Linked DNA regions of Metabacillus sp. KUDC1714. The protein of the gene in region 2 interacts with the protein of the main gene of each other region in a pairwise test. Links are inferred from orthologs where the notes say so. Each region holds a gene or a part of one and is shown on either strand. Other genes may lie near its edges.

Evidence for each region.
Region 1: the proteins of HUW50_RS07610 (region 2) and recA interact in binary tests that used the Bacillus subtilis proteins (3 or more experiments, as listed by UniProt). The link is inferred for Metabacillus sp. KUDC1714 from one-to-one orthologs.

Annotation. Positions count from the first base shown.
Region 1 is NZ_CP055263.1:4,378,062-4,386,327, reverse strand. Bases 2,196-5,129 are described here. They hold recA (recombinase RecA), read right to left. Parts: upstream 4,216-5,129; coding sequence 3,175-4,215; downstream 2,196-3,174. Other genes in these bases: HUW50_RS20155 (competence/damage-inducible protein A), read right to left, coding at 4,503-5,129; rny (ribonuclease Y), read right to left, coding at 2,196-2,561. In the rest of the region: HUW50_RS20170 (TIGR00282 family metallophosphoesterase), read right to left, coding at 83-877; more of rny, read right to left, coding at 999-2,195; more of HUW50_RS20155, read right to left, coding at 5,130-5,753; pgsA (CDP-diacylglycerol--glycerol-3-phosphate 3-phosphatidyltransferase), read right to left, coding at 5,783-6,361; HUW50_RS20145 (helix-turn-helix domain-containing protein), read right to left, coding at 6,650-7,522; HUW50_RS20140 (DUF3388 domain-containing protein), read right to left, coding at 7,539-8,266. UniProt on the Bacillus subtilis protein: Multifunctional protein involved in homologous recombination, DNA repair and competence.
Region 2 is NZ_CP055263.1:1,581,533-1,588,228, forward strand. What follows is about bases 89-2,972. They hold HUW50_RS07610 (YveK family protein), read right to left. Parts: upstream 1,962-2,972; coding sequence 1,215-1,961; downstream 89-1,214. Other genes in these bases: HUW50_RS07600 (tyrosine-protein phosphatase), read right to left, coding at 89-401; HUW50_RS07605 (CpsD/CapB family tyrosine-protein kinase), read right to left, coding at 524-1,225; HUW50_RS27000 (hypothetical protein), read right to left, coding at 2,312-2,443; HUW50_RS27005 (hypothetical protein), read left to right, coding at 2,738-2,869; HUW50_RS07615 (VanZ family protein), read left to right, coding at 2,952-2,972. Also shown: more of HUW50_RS07600, read right to left, coding at 1-88; more of HUW50_RS07615, read left to right, coding at 2,973-3,395; HUW50_RS27495 (Spo0E family sporulation regulatory protein-aspartic acid phosphatase), read right to left, coding at 4,080-4,283; HUW50_RS07625 (anti-repressor SinI family protein), read right to left, coding at 4,367-4,498; HUW50_RS07630 (DUF3221 domain-containing protein), read right to left, coding at 4,847-5,368; HUW50_RS27010 (hypothetical protein), read left to right, coding at 5,637-5,759; HUW50_RS07635 (hypothetical protein), read right to left, coding at 5,803-6,015; HUW50_RS07640 (LytR family transcriptional regulator), read right to left, coding at 6,663-6,696. UniProt on the Bacillus subtilis protein: Required for YwqD kinase activity. May bring YwqD and its substrates into contact. Probably involved in the regulation of capsular polysaccharide biosynthesis.

The DNA.
Region 1 (8,266 bases), 2.8 Mb from region 2 along the record:
TTCGCAAACTTAGTTGCTATTTACCAAGTAGTGCGGTGTGGTTGATTTCGTTTTTAAAGCAACAATCTTTTAGAAGATAGCCTTATTCAAAAAACATATGATCGTCGTTAATGAGAACTCTTTCAATTTTTTTTGCATTCCCTGTCTTATCATCGATATCAACAACAACTGCACTTAACTGCGTACGTCCTTCAGCTACATCGTGACGTACAGGTAAACTTGTTAAAAACCTTTTCAGAATCATATCTCGATTTACACCCAATATCCCATCGTAAGGGCCTGTCATTCCGACATCCGTTATGTAAGCTGTCCCTTTATCTAAAATACGTTCATCTGCTGTTTGGACATGTGTATGTGTACCAACGACAGCTGAAACTTTCCCATCTAAATACCATCCCATCGCTTGCTTCTCACTTGTTGCTTCTCCATGAAAATCAACAAATATTATTGGTGTACGTTTTTTAGCTTCTGCAACAAGCTCATCAGCCTTTTTAAACGGACAATCAGATGGCGGTAAAAATGCTCTCCCTTGTAAATTAATAACCGCTACTTCTTTTCCACCAATTGTTACAAAGATCATGCCTTTCCCTGGATTTCCCTCTGGAAAGTTAGCAGGACGGATCATCTTTTTAGCATGGTCTATAAACTCAAATATTTCACGATTATCCCAAGTATGATTTCCCATCGTAATAACATGTGCTCCACATTCAATAAATTGCTGATAGATCTTTTCTGTAATCCCTTTACCATGTGCAGCATTTTCTCCATTAATAATTACAACATGTGGGTTATATTTTGTTTTTAGCTTAGGTAAATATTCTTTAATCATATCTCGACCTGGTGAACCAAATACATCACCAACAAACAATATTTTCATAATTGAAGCCCCTCTATTTAAGTAATCTTTATTTTTATCATCAAAACGCTAATTTGCAAAAAGTCTTTCTTAGTTTTACACAAACTTCATAAAAAATAAAGTGGCGCATTTCTGCACCACTTTATTTTGCATATTCAACTGCTCTTGTTTCACGGATAACAGTTACTTTAATGTGACCAGGATAGTCGAGTTCTTCTTCAATTCTTTTTCTGATGTCTCTTGCCAAGCGATGAGCTTGTAGATCGTCAATACTATCAGGCTTAACCATAATACGTACTTCTCGACCTGCTTGGATCGCAAACGACTTTTCAACACCTTCATATGATTCAGAGATTTCCTCGAGCTTCTCTAGGCGACGAATGTAATTTTCAAGCGTTTCACTACGTGCACCAGGTCTTGCCGCTGATAATGCATCTGCTGCTGCAACAATAACAGCAATGATTGAAGTTGGCTCTGTGTCACCATGGTGTGAAGCAATACTATTTATCACAACAGGATGCTCTTTATACTTTGTTGCAAGCTCAACACCAATTTCAACGTGACTTCCTTCCACCTCATGATCAATTGCTTTACCAATATCATGCAGGAGCCCTGCTCGTTTAGCTAATAACACATCTTCACCAAGTTCGGCAGCCATTAGGCCTGCTAAGAATGATACCTCAGTAGAGTGCTTTAACACGTTTTGACCATAACTTGTTCTGAATTTCAAACGACCAAGAATTTTTATTAGATCAGGATGAAGTCCATGTACACCAACCTCAAATGTCGTTTGTTCTCCGATTTCTCGAATGTATTCATCAACTTCACGTCGAGACTTCTCAACCATCTCTTCGATACGTGCAGGGTGAATACGACCGTCCTGAACAAGCTTATCTAACGCTATTCTTGCAGTTTCCCTACGGATTGGATCAAACCCTGATAAAATTACTGCTTCAGGCGTATCGTCAATGATAAGGTCTATACCCGTTAATGTTTCTAAAGTACGGATATTACGTCCCTCACGTCCAATAATACGACCCTTCATTTCATCATTTGGAAGATTGACAACAGATACTGTAGTTTCGGCTACATGATCTGCTGCACATCGTTGAATAGCAAGCGACAGGATTTCTTTTGCCTTCTTGTCAGCTTCTTCCTTGGCACGACTTTCGCTATCTTTAATCATTATAGCGGTATCATGTGTAAGTTCTTTTTCAACCTTTTCAAGAATGATCGACTTTGCTTCATCTCGTGTAAGGCTAGATATGCGCTCAAGCTCTGTTTGCTGTTTACGCACCATCTCGTCCACTTTGCTTTCCATCTCTTCAATATGCTGTTGTCTTTCATTCAGAGAATCTTCTTTTTTCTCTAGCATAACTTCACGTTTATCTAAAGACTCGTCCTTACGGTCAAGATTCTCTTCCTTTTGTAATAAGCGATTTTCTTGTTTCTGAAGCTCATTTCGTCTCTCACGAACTTCCTGCTCTGCATCTGTTCGCAACTTGTGAATTTCGTCCTTTGCTTCAAGAAGTGCTTCTTTTTTCGTTGCTTCTGCATCACGCTTTGCATCTTCAAGAATCTGCTCTGCAGCATGATTTGCACCAGCAATTTTCGCTTCGGCAATGGATTTACGAACAAAATAGCCAACAACTGCACCGACGATTAGGCCAAGCAAAATGGAGATGATTATTGATACTATGTCCATCATTACACCTCCTCTTGCTATGAACTTGTTTTTTCTAGATTAAAGTGTCGGCATGTACATTGTTCAATTTTAAGTTGTCAACATACAGCACAAAGCTTTGTTTTCATGTTGAACTTTGCGTCTTATCAATATTTTTTTTAGGAAGACAAAATCAAGTACCAACATTTTTGCTTTCAAAATGCTTCAATCATCATTCTACAAAATTGTAAAATATACATCCTAATTGTAAATGTGTGAAATTTTCTTGTCAAGCCCGTCGTTCTAACGATTGTAGCCACTTAAACAATTAGTAAGATTGATTTTCCTTTTTGAAATTGAGAAAACAAGAGTGAATTTTGTAGAATTGTGTCATAATATATTGTTTTTAGATAAAATTAATTATAATGATTATATCCAAATATGATACCTTTCTATACGCATTCAAGTTATCTTTAGTCATTTTCTTATCTATAGTATTGTATGACGAGTAAAATACTATTTTCATATAAAGACTTTTCTCTAGATTCTAATATGCTCTTATGGGTTGAATAAAAAAGAAATTTTCGCAATGTTTATGTTTTTCATCCATACCTGAAAAGAGCATACAAAAAAAGGGCAAGTTGCCCTTTTTAAATTAATCCTCTAATAAATCTAATTCCTCTTGACTCTCATCCGGAGCAATGACATCTTCATCCAATCCATAATGCTTACGGATTTTTTCTTGAATTTCTAAACGAAGAGCTGGGTTTTCTTTTAGGAATTGCTTCGCATTTTCACGACCTTGTCCTAAACGCTCTTCATTATATGAATACCAAGAACCACTTTTTTGAACAATATCAATATCAGATCCTAAATCGATAATTTCTCCCTCTTTAGAGATCCCTTCACCGTACATGATGTCCACTTCAGCCACTTTGAATGGTGGAGCAACTTTGTTTTTCACAATTTTGATTTTCGTCTTGTTTCCGACCATATCGTTTCCTTGTTTAAGTGTTTCTGCGCGACGAACCTCTAGACGAACTGATGAATAGAATTTTAAAGCACGTCCGCCTGGTGTTGTTTCTGGATTACCAAACATAACACCAATTTTTTCGCGAATTTGGTTTATAAAAATCGCGATTGTTTTTGATTTATTAATAGCACCTGACAGTTTTCGTAATGCTTGTGACATTAAACGTGCTTGAAGACCAACGTGTGAATCACCCATCTCACCTTCAATTTCAGCTTTAGGCACTAATGCAGCAACTGAGTCAATAACTAGTATATCAATAGCGCCACTTCGAACAAGCGCTTCAGCAATTTCAAGTGCCTGCTCTCCTGTGTCAGGTTGAGATAATAATAGTTCATCTATATTAACACCTAGCTTTTGTGCATAGACAGGATCAAGTGCGTGCTCTGCATCGATAAATGCTGCTTGTCCACCTTGTTGCTGTACTTCAGCAATAGCATGAAGCGCTACAGTCGTTTTACCAGAGCTTTCAGGACCGTATATCTCTATAATTCTACCACGAGGATATCCACCTACTCCTAATGCCGCATCAAGAGCTAGTGAACCACTTGGAGATGTTAAAATCTTTCTATCTGTTTGTTCCCCTAATTTCATAATGGAACCTTTACCGAATTGCTTCTCTATTTGTTTTAACGCCATATCTAAGGCAGCTTGACGATCGCTCACAAAATTTCCTCCTTTAAATGAATCTATATATAATATAACGCTTTTTTTATCGTTTGCCAAGTAAAAATCGAACATTTATTCGATTGTTTTCTTTTAAAAAACGTTCTTAATTTTCACTTTTCTTTAGAGAGTTTTTTGAAATTAAGAGTAATATGAAGCAATAAAATCTAATTTTATCTATTTATTAAACAGTCAGTTCCCATAAATGAAATAGGATCTGAAAATCAGATCCTATTTCATTCTCTCAAGTAAGTAATCATTTAAGAAGTTTACGAGAGATTATTATATCATTCTATTTCCGATAAAAGTTTTACTAAATAATGACATCCATACTTTACCGTTCTCACACGAATTCCTTTTCTTGAACCTGCAAAATGAAACGGATAAATTTTTGTTTCACTATCCTTCATAGAAATACCGATAAATACTGTACCTACAGGTTGTCCCTCATGTGGTTCTGGACCTGCAACACCTGTAAAGCTAATACCGATATCACTATTTGATATCTTGCGTACTTGCTCTGCCATTTCCTTTGCACATTGCTCACTGACAGCCCCATATTCATCAAGTGTTTGCTTTGATACATTTAGTATTTGTGCCTTCATCTCATTTGAATAGCTAATAATACTACCTTTTAAAAATTGTGATGAACCCTCTAAGGCTGTTAGTTGTTCAGAAAACATTCCACCTGTTAAACTTTCTGCTGCAGATATTGTTTTCTGTTTATCTATTAACAGTGTTTTAAGTTCTTGAGCAAGTGTTGTTTGTTCATAACCGTATAAATATTCTCCAACACGTGCATGAATTTTTTGTTCAAGTTCGTTTAATAGTTGATTCGCAACTTCTTCGTCTACATGCTTTGCGGTTAATCGTAACGTTACTTCACCTTCAGATGCTAAGGGGGCAACGGTTGGGTTTATCTGTTCATCAATGATGTCTTGTATGTCTGTCTCAAGCTGGGATTCACCTATACCAAAGAATCTTAACACACGAGAAATAATCTTTTCCTGAAAACCAAGTTGATTTTGAAAATATTCTCGACCATAGTTTTGGAACATTGGTTTCATTTCACTCGGAGGACCAGGTAAAAGCATATAGATAGTATGATCAACTTCTAAAGCCATCCCAGGTGCCATCCCATAATCATTCTTCAATATGTATGAGCCATCTAGTACAAGTGCTTGCTTTTTATTATTTTCAGACATGATTCGTTTAGTTTGAACAAAGTATTGTTCAATGCTTTCTAACGCAGCCTGATCAAATATAAGTTCCTTACCAAGTGATTTAGAGATGGTTTCTTTCGTTAAATCATCCTTTGTAGGTCCAAGCCCTCCAGTGAAAATAATAATGTTTGATCGTTCCTTAGCAATTTTAATTGCTTGCTCAAGTCGGGTAGGATTGTCACCAACTACAGTATGATAATAAACATTCATCCCAAGTTCAGCAAGTTCTTTAGATAAAAATTGAGCATTGCTGTTTACAATTTGCCCAAGCAGTAATTCAGAGCCAACAGCAATTATTTCTGTACGTATATTCATTTTGTATTCCTCCTGTAGGGGGTTAAAGGTCACTTGGAGTTAATAAAGGCCTGCTTGTTTTTATTAAAATAGTCCCAGCCTGATATTACTGTAAAAAAGGTCGCAACCCATAAGGCTATCATTCCAAATGGAAGATTTATAAATTCAAAAGGCAGGTTATGAAGTAATAGAGCTGAGATGGCTATAATCTGTGTCCAAGTTTTAATTTTCCCTAACATGTTCGCTGCAACAACCTCACCTTCACCTGCTAATACAAGTCTCAGACCTGTTACTGCAAACTCACGACTAATGATGAGAATGACCATCCAAGAAGGTGCAAGTTTAAGTTCTACTAGGATAATTAATGCCGCAGAAACAAGTAGTTTATCTGCCAAAGGATCTAAAAATTTCCCGAGATTGGTAACCTGGTTAAGCTTTCGAGCATAATAACCGTCAATCCAATCTGTTGTTGATGCAATAATAAATATAAGTGCACCAACAAAATGTGTAACTAAAATCGTTTCAGAACCAAAAGTTAACTCTCCCCAATTGAATGGTGCAAGCATAATCACCATGAAAACTGGAATTAGTAATATTCTCGAGATCGTTATTTTATTAGGTAAATTCATGTTTGATTTCCTCCGTGTTTTTTTAAAATTGGCTCTGCTAAACTTAGGTGTTGATTTCCGCTGCATGCGTTCACTTTCTGCGGGCGGTCTGGGAACCTTCTCGGTGCTTTGCACCTGCAGGAGTCTCACATATCCGCTCCCAATGAACTAAGTGCCAAAATCAACAGTGAGCTTTAACAGAGCCTAAAAATTAATCAATAGTAAAAGGGAACGACTCAAAATAAAAGCCTGACACCTCATCCGACATGAGGACGGATGGGTGTCTGACACATTAACATGAGTCAATCCCTATTCTTTACTATAAATAATCGTAATGTTTTGAGGTGTTGTCTTCGTATCTTCAAATTTTAACAACTCACCATTAACTTTTAGATCAGTACCAGGAACATTCCCAACCCTTACTGTGATTTCTGATTCAGCTGTAAAGTCAGATACGTGGGATTCCCCTTGTGCAATTTCAGCACCAAAGAAACTTTTACCTTTTCCATTTTTAATACCTACCCATGTTCTACTTTTAGCAATTACCTCTAATTCAAATTTATCTGCACCAGTAAGTTCATATGTTGTTGTATTACCTTTTACTTCTTTTACAGAAAGTGTTTGAACTGGTGCTTCAGGTTCTGATTTAGTTTCTTCCTCTGCTGTCGCATCCTCTTGTTCTTTTTCTACCGATTCGTTTTCCTCATCAGTGGATGTAGTATTTTCAATATTGTTTGTATATTCGTTCTCGTTTTCAACAGTAGTATCGCCACCTTGATTACTTTCAGTTGCATTTTGTCTCCATAGCCAGAAGACAATTGCAATAATAACAATAACTATCACAATTAATAATTTAGGAAGCAGATCGAGAAATTTAGACGCAGATTTAGGAAGTTCTTTATGTGTTTTTACTCGTGATAGCTGTTCAGGTAAATCTTCATTATATGTACTTGGAACTTCGTTTTTAAATTCTTCAAAGATCATATCTGGATCTAAATTCACTGCTTCAGCATATTGCTTAATAAACGCACGTACATAAAATTTACCAGGTATCATGGAATAGTTGCCTTCTTCAATACCAAGTAAATAGCGCTTTTGAATTTTCGTCATTGCTTGAAGGTCGTCCAAGCTAATATTCTTTTCTTCTCTTGCTTGTTTCAGTCGATCTCCTAATTCACTCAACCGTAACACCCCATATTTAAAAGTCAAAGCCTGAAAGACTTGAAGAATCAAACAGCATTTGTGGTTCTTCAACATCTTTATAGGTAATTTCCTCATCAGGATCATTGCGAATTTCTATTATATAATCAAAGTCATCCAATGTATATTCTGTGTTTTGCACAAAAATATCAGGATGTTCCACTACTTTTGTTGCAGAAAGTCTCATAATTTCTCTAACTAACTGAAGATGTTGTTCAGAACCTCTTCTCGTTGAAACGATCCCATCAATAATAAATACGTTGTCTTCACTATATTCATCAGCAATCAACTGACTGCGAATTGTTTGCTTGAGCAAAGTAGATGAAACAAATAACCATTTTTTATTTGCGCAAACGCTAGATGCAACTATAGATTCTGTTTTGCCCACCCTCGGCATTCCACGGATTCCAATTAATTTATGACCATCCTGTTTATATAATTCTGCCATAAAATCAACTAATAGTCCAAGTTCATCTCGTACAAATCGAAAGGTTTTTTTATCGTCTGCATCTCGCTGTATGTATCGTCCATGGCGAACTGCTAATCGGTCTCGAAGCTTTGGGACTCTTAACTTGGTAACAGTTATATGATCCATAGTTTTTAGGATAGATTCGAGTCTTCGTACTTGGTCATTACTTTCACATTTCAATAACAAACCTCGACGGGAATCATCTACACCATTAATAGTGATAATGTTAATTGATAACATTCCTAATAAAGATGAAA
Region 2 (6,696 bases):
ATTACAGGAGTTAACCCTTTTAATTGAATATCGAACAAGAGCTTTTCTGTATACCTTGGTACATGTCCTGAAGGCAATTCAATAAACAGATAATTTGAATGATTAAGAGGAAGAATATCACCCTTTTCCAGATCCTCTAGCAACTCCCCATAAATACGTGTTTCCTGACCTGGTAAAACTTCTAATGGGATATTCTCATTTTGAAGTAAACGGTTGAGCTCAATGACTCTATCTATAATGTCTTGTTTCTTATTAAAATACTTCCCATTCTGATGATGAGGTGTAGCAATTATCTTTGTAATCCCCTCTTCAACAGCTAACTTTGCCATATTAATCGCATCTTCAACTGTCTGTGCACCATCATCCACACCAGGTAATATATGACTATGAATGTCAATCAAAGGACCCACCCCCAAGGGAATTTATTGGTTATTATCTATTTCTATTTCCCTATAATTTTGGCTTAAGTAATCGTATCACGGTCAAAAAACAAAGAAAAGGGGGGTATATTGTCGAAATATGACTATTTTCCCCCGTAGTAATAATAATATTGGCTATCTTGTACCTTCTTGTTGTTTAATACTACTCCTAAGATCTTCGCTTTTGCACTATCAAGAAGTTCTTTTGCTTTCTTTGCAGACTCTATCTCTGTTTTCCCACTACTAACAACAAGAACGACACCATCTGTTAAATTAGACAACACTTGAGCATCTGTTACAGCTAATACTGGTGGTGAATCAAGAATGATTACATCATACTCATTCTTTGCTTTCTCCAATAACATTTGCATTCCTTTTGAACCAAGAATCTCTGACGGATTTGGTGGAATTGGTCCACTAGTCAACACCCAAAGATTGTCTTGATCAGTTGTTTTCACCGCTTCATCTAGTGTTGCTTGTCTTGTTAAAACATTCGACAAACCAACATGATTCTCCGTACGGAAAGTGTAATGAGAAGTTGGTTTACGTAAATCCGCATCAATTAGTAATACACGTTTCCCTTGCTGAGCAAACACAACAGCCAAATTTGCAGTTGTTGTTGACTTCCCTTCAGCTGGACCAGAAGATGTAACAATCATCGTTTGTAGATCTTCATCAACACTAGAAAATTGAATATTCGTTCTCACCGTTCGAAATTGCTCTGCAATTGGTGATTTTGGACTTGTAAATGAAATTAAACTTCTGTTTTGCAGTTGAAATAATTGCTTTCGATCCTTACGAGCCAACTGACTCACCTCGCGTTCTAATCATTGATGATTTACTAGCATGTTCGTTTGCTTCGCCATCCATATTAATCGTAGTAATAGCACCTAATACCGGTAAACCCAGTTGATTTTCAATGTCTTGCTCTGTTTTGATTGTATTATCAAGATATTCAAGCAAAAAGGCTAAACCAACACCAGCCATTAATCCTACTACCAATGCAATCGCCATGTTTAATACTGGCTGAGGCTTTATTGGTGATGGATCTTCACCTAATTGAGCTTTCGTTAAGATGGTTACATTATCAACATTCATAATTTTAGAAATTTCAGTTTGAAAGGTTGTTGCGATTGAATTTGCAATATTTGCTGCCTTTTGTGGATCTTCATTTTGAACTGTAATGTTTACAACCTGTGAGTTTTGTTCACTTGAAACAGTTACTAATCCATTAAGTGCTCCAGCTGACATATCAAGTTTTTCCTTTTGAATGACTCTATCTAATATTGCAGGACTTTTGATGATAACGTTGTAAGTGTTTATTAATTGAAGGTTTGTCTGTACTTCTCCAGCGTTATAGACCTGTTCATCAGACTTTGATTGGTTTACGAGAATTTGTGTTGAGGATTGGTAAATAGGTGTTAAGAGAAAATAACTAACTATTCCACTTGTTGCCGTTGCAATAGCTGCAATAATTATAATAAGTGAGAGACGTTTCTTTAAAGTTTGAAACAGCTCCTTCAAGCTGATAGTTTCTTCCATGATAACCTCCAAAGATTTTAATCTATTAATTTAGTACGACTTGACTATTATAAAGAAATATAATGACTATTTCCACAAGAAATCTACAATTTCTTACAGAAAAGGATACTATTCTTCTTGTTTTTCACTTACAAAACTTATTTTACCATCTTTTTGTCAGCTTTTTTACATTATTTTTTGGGTAATTTGTACCAAAGTGCTGTTGGAAGTGTTTTCATCCTTTGTATAATGCAGAGTAACAGATTCAAATTTTTTTAAACCTGTCATTATTGGCAGTAAAGATCTGATAAGTCTCACTATAGGTCTTGGGGAGAAGGAACACTACACCCACTGATGGTGGTAGTCTTCCTCTATAATCCGTTTGCTGCAATTGTTACAAGTGCACCGATCACAATTGCTAGAACTGGAAACGAATAAGTGATGAGTTTTTTTCTTAATTCCTTTTTTCTTGAGATTTCTTCTGGTGTTACCCAATTTGCCATCTTTTATGACCCCCTTTTTTTCGACAAAGTTGTCGAATCTTATCTTTATCTTTATATAATATTTCGGCTTGAATTTCTTTACAGTTAATCGTATCTACACCTTAATAACGTGGGTATTACGAACTACATGAATATACTTTGATATTTATATGCACTCAACAGAATAATATTGGAAATTCATTTCGACATTTATCTACAATTAACTTCGTTCTCAAATAAGAACAAAACGGTTCATTTCTGTCTCTTATTGCGGTATAGTCATATTCAAAATAGAGTTAAAGGAGGATAATAGGGATGCCTTTAGTACAATTAAAAGAGGTGTATACACCACTTCGTTTGTTTAGGATCAAACTATTTAAGTGTAAGCAGGATGGGAAGATGTATATTAAGAAGGGAAAAAAACCTGTTAAAAGAATGTTTGCTTAGGCATCTCGTATAGATGCTTTTTTTCATTTAGAGGAATAAATAACTGCATTGGTGTTTATCCTCTTAAAGAGGTGAACTCTAGTTGAAGATCTTTGTTGTTATGCTATATATAGGAATTCTTTTAATGTTTATATGTACGGAGAGTTTGTTTTTGTTCATTACTGAGCAAGAGCTACATTTTCAGTTTACACGTCATCCAAATCTTGCTGATTTTTTTCTTAACGATCTTCGTAGTTTATACGATATTACATATGTTATTCAAAAGCTTGGCCATTTCATTTGTTTTTTCTTTTTGGCCATGTTGCTTTATTGGGCGTTGCAGCGTTGGTTATTGGTTGTGCTTATTTCTGTAGGCTTTGCTTTTTTGACAGAAGTGGCTCAGTTGTTTTTTTCACGGAGTGGTAGGCTGTTGGATGTAGGCTATGATGTTGCAGGGTTGATTTTGTTTATACTTCTATATATGTGCTATCGATTTGTGGAGTGGTTATATAGTAAGGTGTTTACTTCTGAGGTCAGAAGACATTAGTTGAAAGATAGAGCCAATGAATCGTACTAATGATTACATTAGACTGTTAATCATTGGACCGTACCATGAAAATTAATTTTAGCATTAAAATGGAAGGGTCTAAGTTTGTAGAAGAATATTTTAGAGGAGACTTAAGATAACCATTTTATATGGTACTTTCTTTTCTCCTTGCTCGCACAACATAACGCTGATAATGTTTTTTACAATAATTTCTTGCATGACATTTTAAACTACATCCCTCGATCGTGCATATTTTCAAAGGAAGTTAATGATGAATTTACTTGTTACAAGAAAGACATTTAATAAGCTTAGTTCAAATACAGTTACATACAAAAAAATATATAAGGAAAAAGAACCACTCTAAGCAGCTCTTCTCTTCTTCTTCCCACATCTCATACACTGATTTGAATAATAGCTGTATTTGTGGTTCTTTTTAATAAAACAAATAATTGCTTTGATTTTTTTCAACCGCAGCAGCCCCCTGAATGTAAATCCGGTAGTCCAGCCACCATAGTGTTAAACCTTAGGTCTGTAACTTTGCGACCCTATTTTTCAATAGGTTAGCCTTTTTCTGATTTTTAAATTTATTATTTCCTTATGTAAATGATATTTGTGAAAATGGTACCATAATTGGAATTAAATTAGGAAAATATAAATTGACAAAATTCATCATGGATTTCACCGTTATAGGCTTTTGGTAACAAACCATTTACCTTTGAATTGTTTGATAAGCTGAAGTTCAAATATGTATTTATCCATTTTTTGACCGATAGCTATGGTTTCTGCGTGACTTAATCCATAGATTCTAATGGTTTGTATTAAGTCCTTTCTTATAGTATTTTCTAGTTGATGTTCTACATTTAAGATTGTGTTCCTAGATATATCCATAGATGATTTGGCTCACTCCGTATAAATAATAAAGGTAATTAAGGAAAATGACGTGTTCATAAGATTGTAAAAAAAAAAAGACCTTATTCAGGTCTGGGAGATTGATTGATGAAAGCTTTAATTTCTTCAACAGATATTCCTATTTCTAGTGCGGATAAGATTAATTCTACCCACTCTTTGTCTAGACCTTTTTCTATAATTAAAGAACTTAGCATGTGGATCTCCTAAAATATCAAATATTTTAAGCAGCTCAGCCATCATAGTTGATCACCTTAGACCTGTAGCTTTGCGACCCTATCTTTTGAAAGGTTTGCCCTTTTCTGTTTAAATAACAGAAGTTGTAGTTAAATAGTACTGTTCTTTTCCTATATAATAAATAAATATAAATTGACAAGTTATAGCAAGTATCAACATAATATGTCGAAAGTTATTTTCTTAGTCGTTTTTATTTCTATAGGTTTTAGAGAAGTGACATATTTTTTCATGGAGTGGCTATTTAGTAAGTTTTTTTATATCTGAGGTTAGGAAGCAATAGTTGATGGTTAGCGCTAATGCCTTTTTATTTAGTATTTATCTTCTATTATAAACTCTTCTTTTTCTCCCATGATACTATCCACCTGTATCTTCCATGTGTCTGTTTCCTTATTATAATGAAAGACTGATAAGATTGGAGTTTTTAATTCTTTATTGCTTAAGGCTTTATTGAGCACTTGTTCCTCAGTGAGGTCTGCTCCACTTGGTTTGTGGCTTTCTAGGACGTTTACGGCTTTTGCTTCTGCTTGGCCTGGGTAGGATTCTAGCATGACGTCATAGGAGATGCTGACTTTGTCTCCGATCTTAAGTGTGTCTGGTGTATTTGAAAAGTAGGCTGGGCCATTGGATTGAGTTGCTTCCTTTGGATTGGGGTTTACGACTAATACTGTATTTGCTGTCTTTTCAACGACGTAGCCTTCTAGTTGCATGCTTGTTGCTGGGTCTTCTTTTGGTGGTTGTTCGTTTGATCCTGATGTTGTGGGCTGGTCGTTACCGCAGGCGTATAGTCCGATTGTTGAAATTGTGATGATGAGGGCGAGTTTTCTTTTCATTGTGGGTCCTCCAATATGATATGTAATAAACATCACAGCTTTATCATCATTAGACGGTTTATGATGAGAAGAGTTACAGGTTATCTTGATTGGCTTAAATCCACAAAGAAAGTACTACCAATAATAGTGAGTTTGCCTTATGAATTTCTTGATAAAGTATTCCATAATTTAGGTAATGATGAAAATCTGAAAGTGATGACGGAAAGCTATAGAGGTTCTACTTATAGCAATGCAAGCTAGCTTCCATAAAAAAAAGGAGATTGGTTTGATGACATGGACTACACCTGAAGAGATAGAGAGAACTAGAAAGAGAAAGAAAACTCTTCTTGTGATCGCACTTCCTGTTGTTACGATTGTATTGAGTGCAGCAGTGACGCTTTTATTAAATTAATTTTTCTTAGAAGAGGCCTTACTTGGCCTCTTTTTCATTGTTCTTACTTTAGATACACTTCGAGACTCATTCCGTTTACATGGCTCTTCCAAACCTTTTTATCAAGCTTCTTTGGTTCTTTAAATTCATCAATAAAGATTAGGTCTGAGCCTAATAATGCTGTTAATTCAGCTAGGTTATGAATTTTCTTTAGTGAATGTTCATCATGATGAAAGATGACAGTGACTCTACCTGAGCTACCTGAATTTGATCCCATGCTTTATGCCTCCTATATTTTACGGACTTATTGTTAGTTTTTGTTATTTCTAGCTGATTTATGATTAGTTTGGTGAGATAGGCTTCATTATGTATTGGGAAAGAATAGTATGATACTGGTCAGGTAATGTTATTATTGTGAACTTTGAAGGGGCAATACGCTTTATGAAGTATTTTCTATAGAAGAGGAATTAACATTTTTCATTTCTTAAATTCAAAAAGGCTAAGTGAGTACGCTAATAAGCTGTGATTAAGATGGGTAGTAGGTCTGGTATGGTCTGAACACCTTAGAAATCTTGTAAGACGAGTCCCTACTTTTTTAGGGTAATAGGAACTTGTTTTTTACTTTTTACAGAACAGTTTTAGTTCGTTTTAATCATTTTTTGAAAAGGCTATTTACTTTGAAAGCGTTTTCAAATATTATAAGAACAAGCATACATTAGAAGTTACTTTTACATACGAAGGAGTGTTTGATCATGGAAGAACAAGGAAATGTTTTTAACGGAATTATGTGGGGGATGTTACTAAGTATTCCATTGTGGTTGTCATTCTTTCTTTTATTGAAAAGCTTATTGTGAATTTTTTAAAAGACAAATAGATCGAATCCATTCTTTTACAAGTGAAAGAATGGATTTTTATTTTGGTTTGCTATGCACTTGAATCATCTTTTAATTGCTGCTTT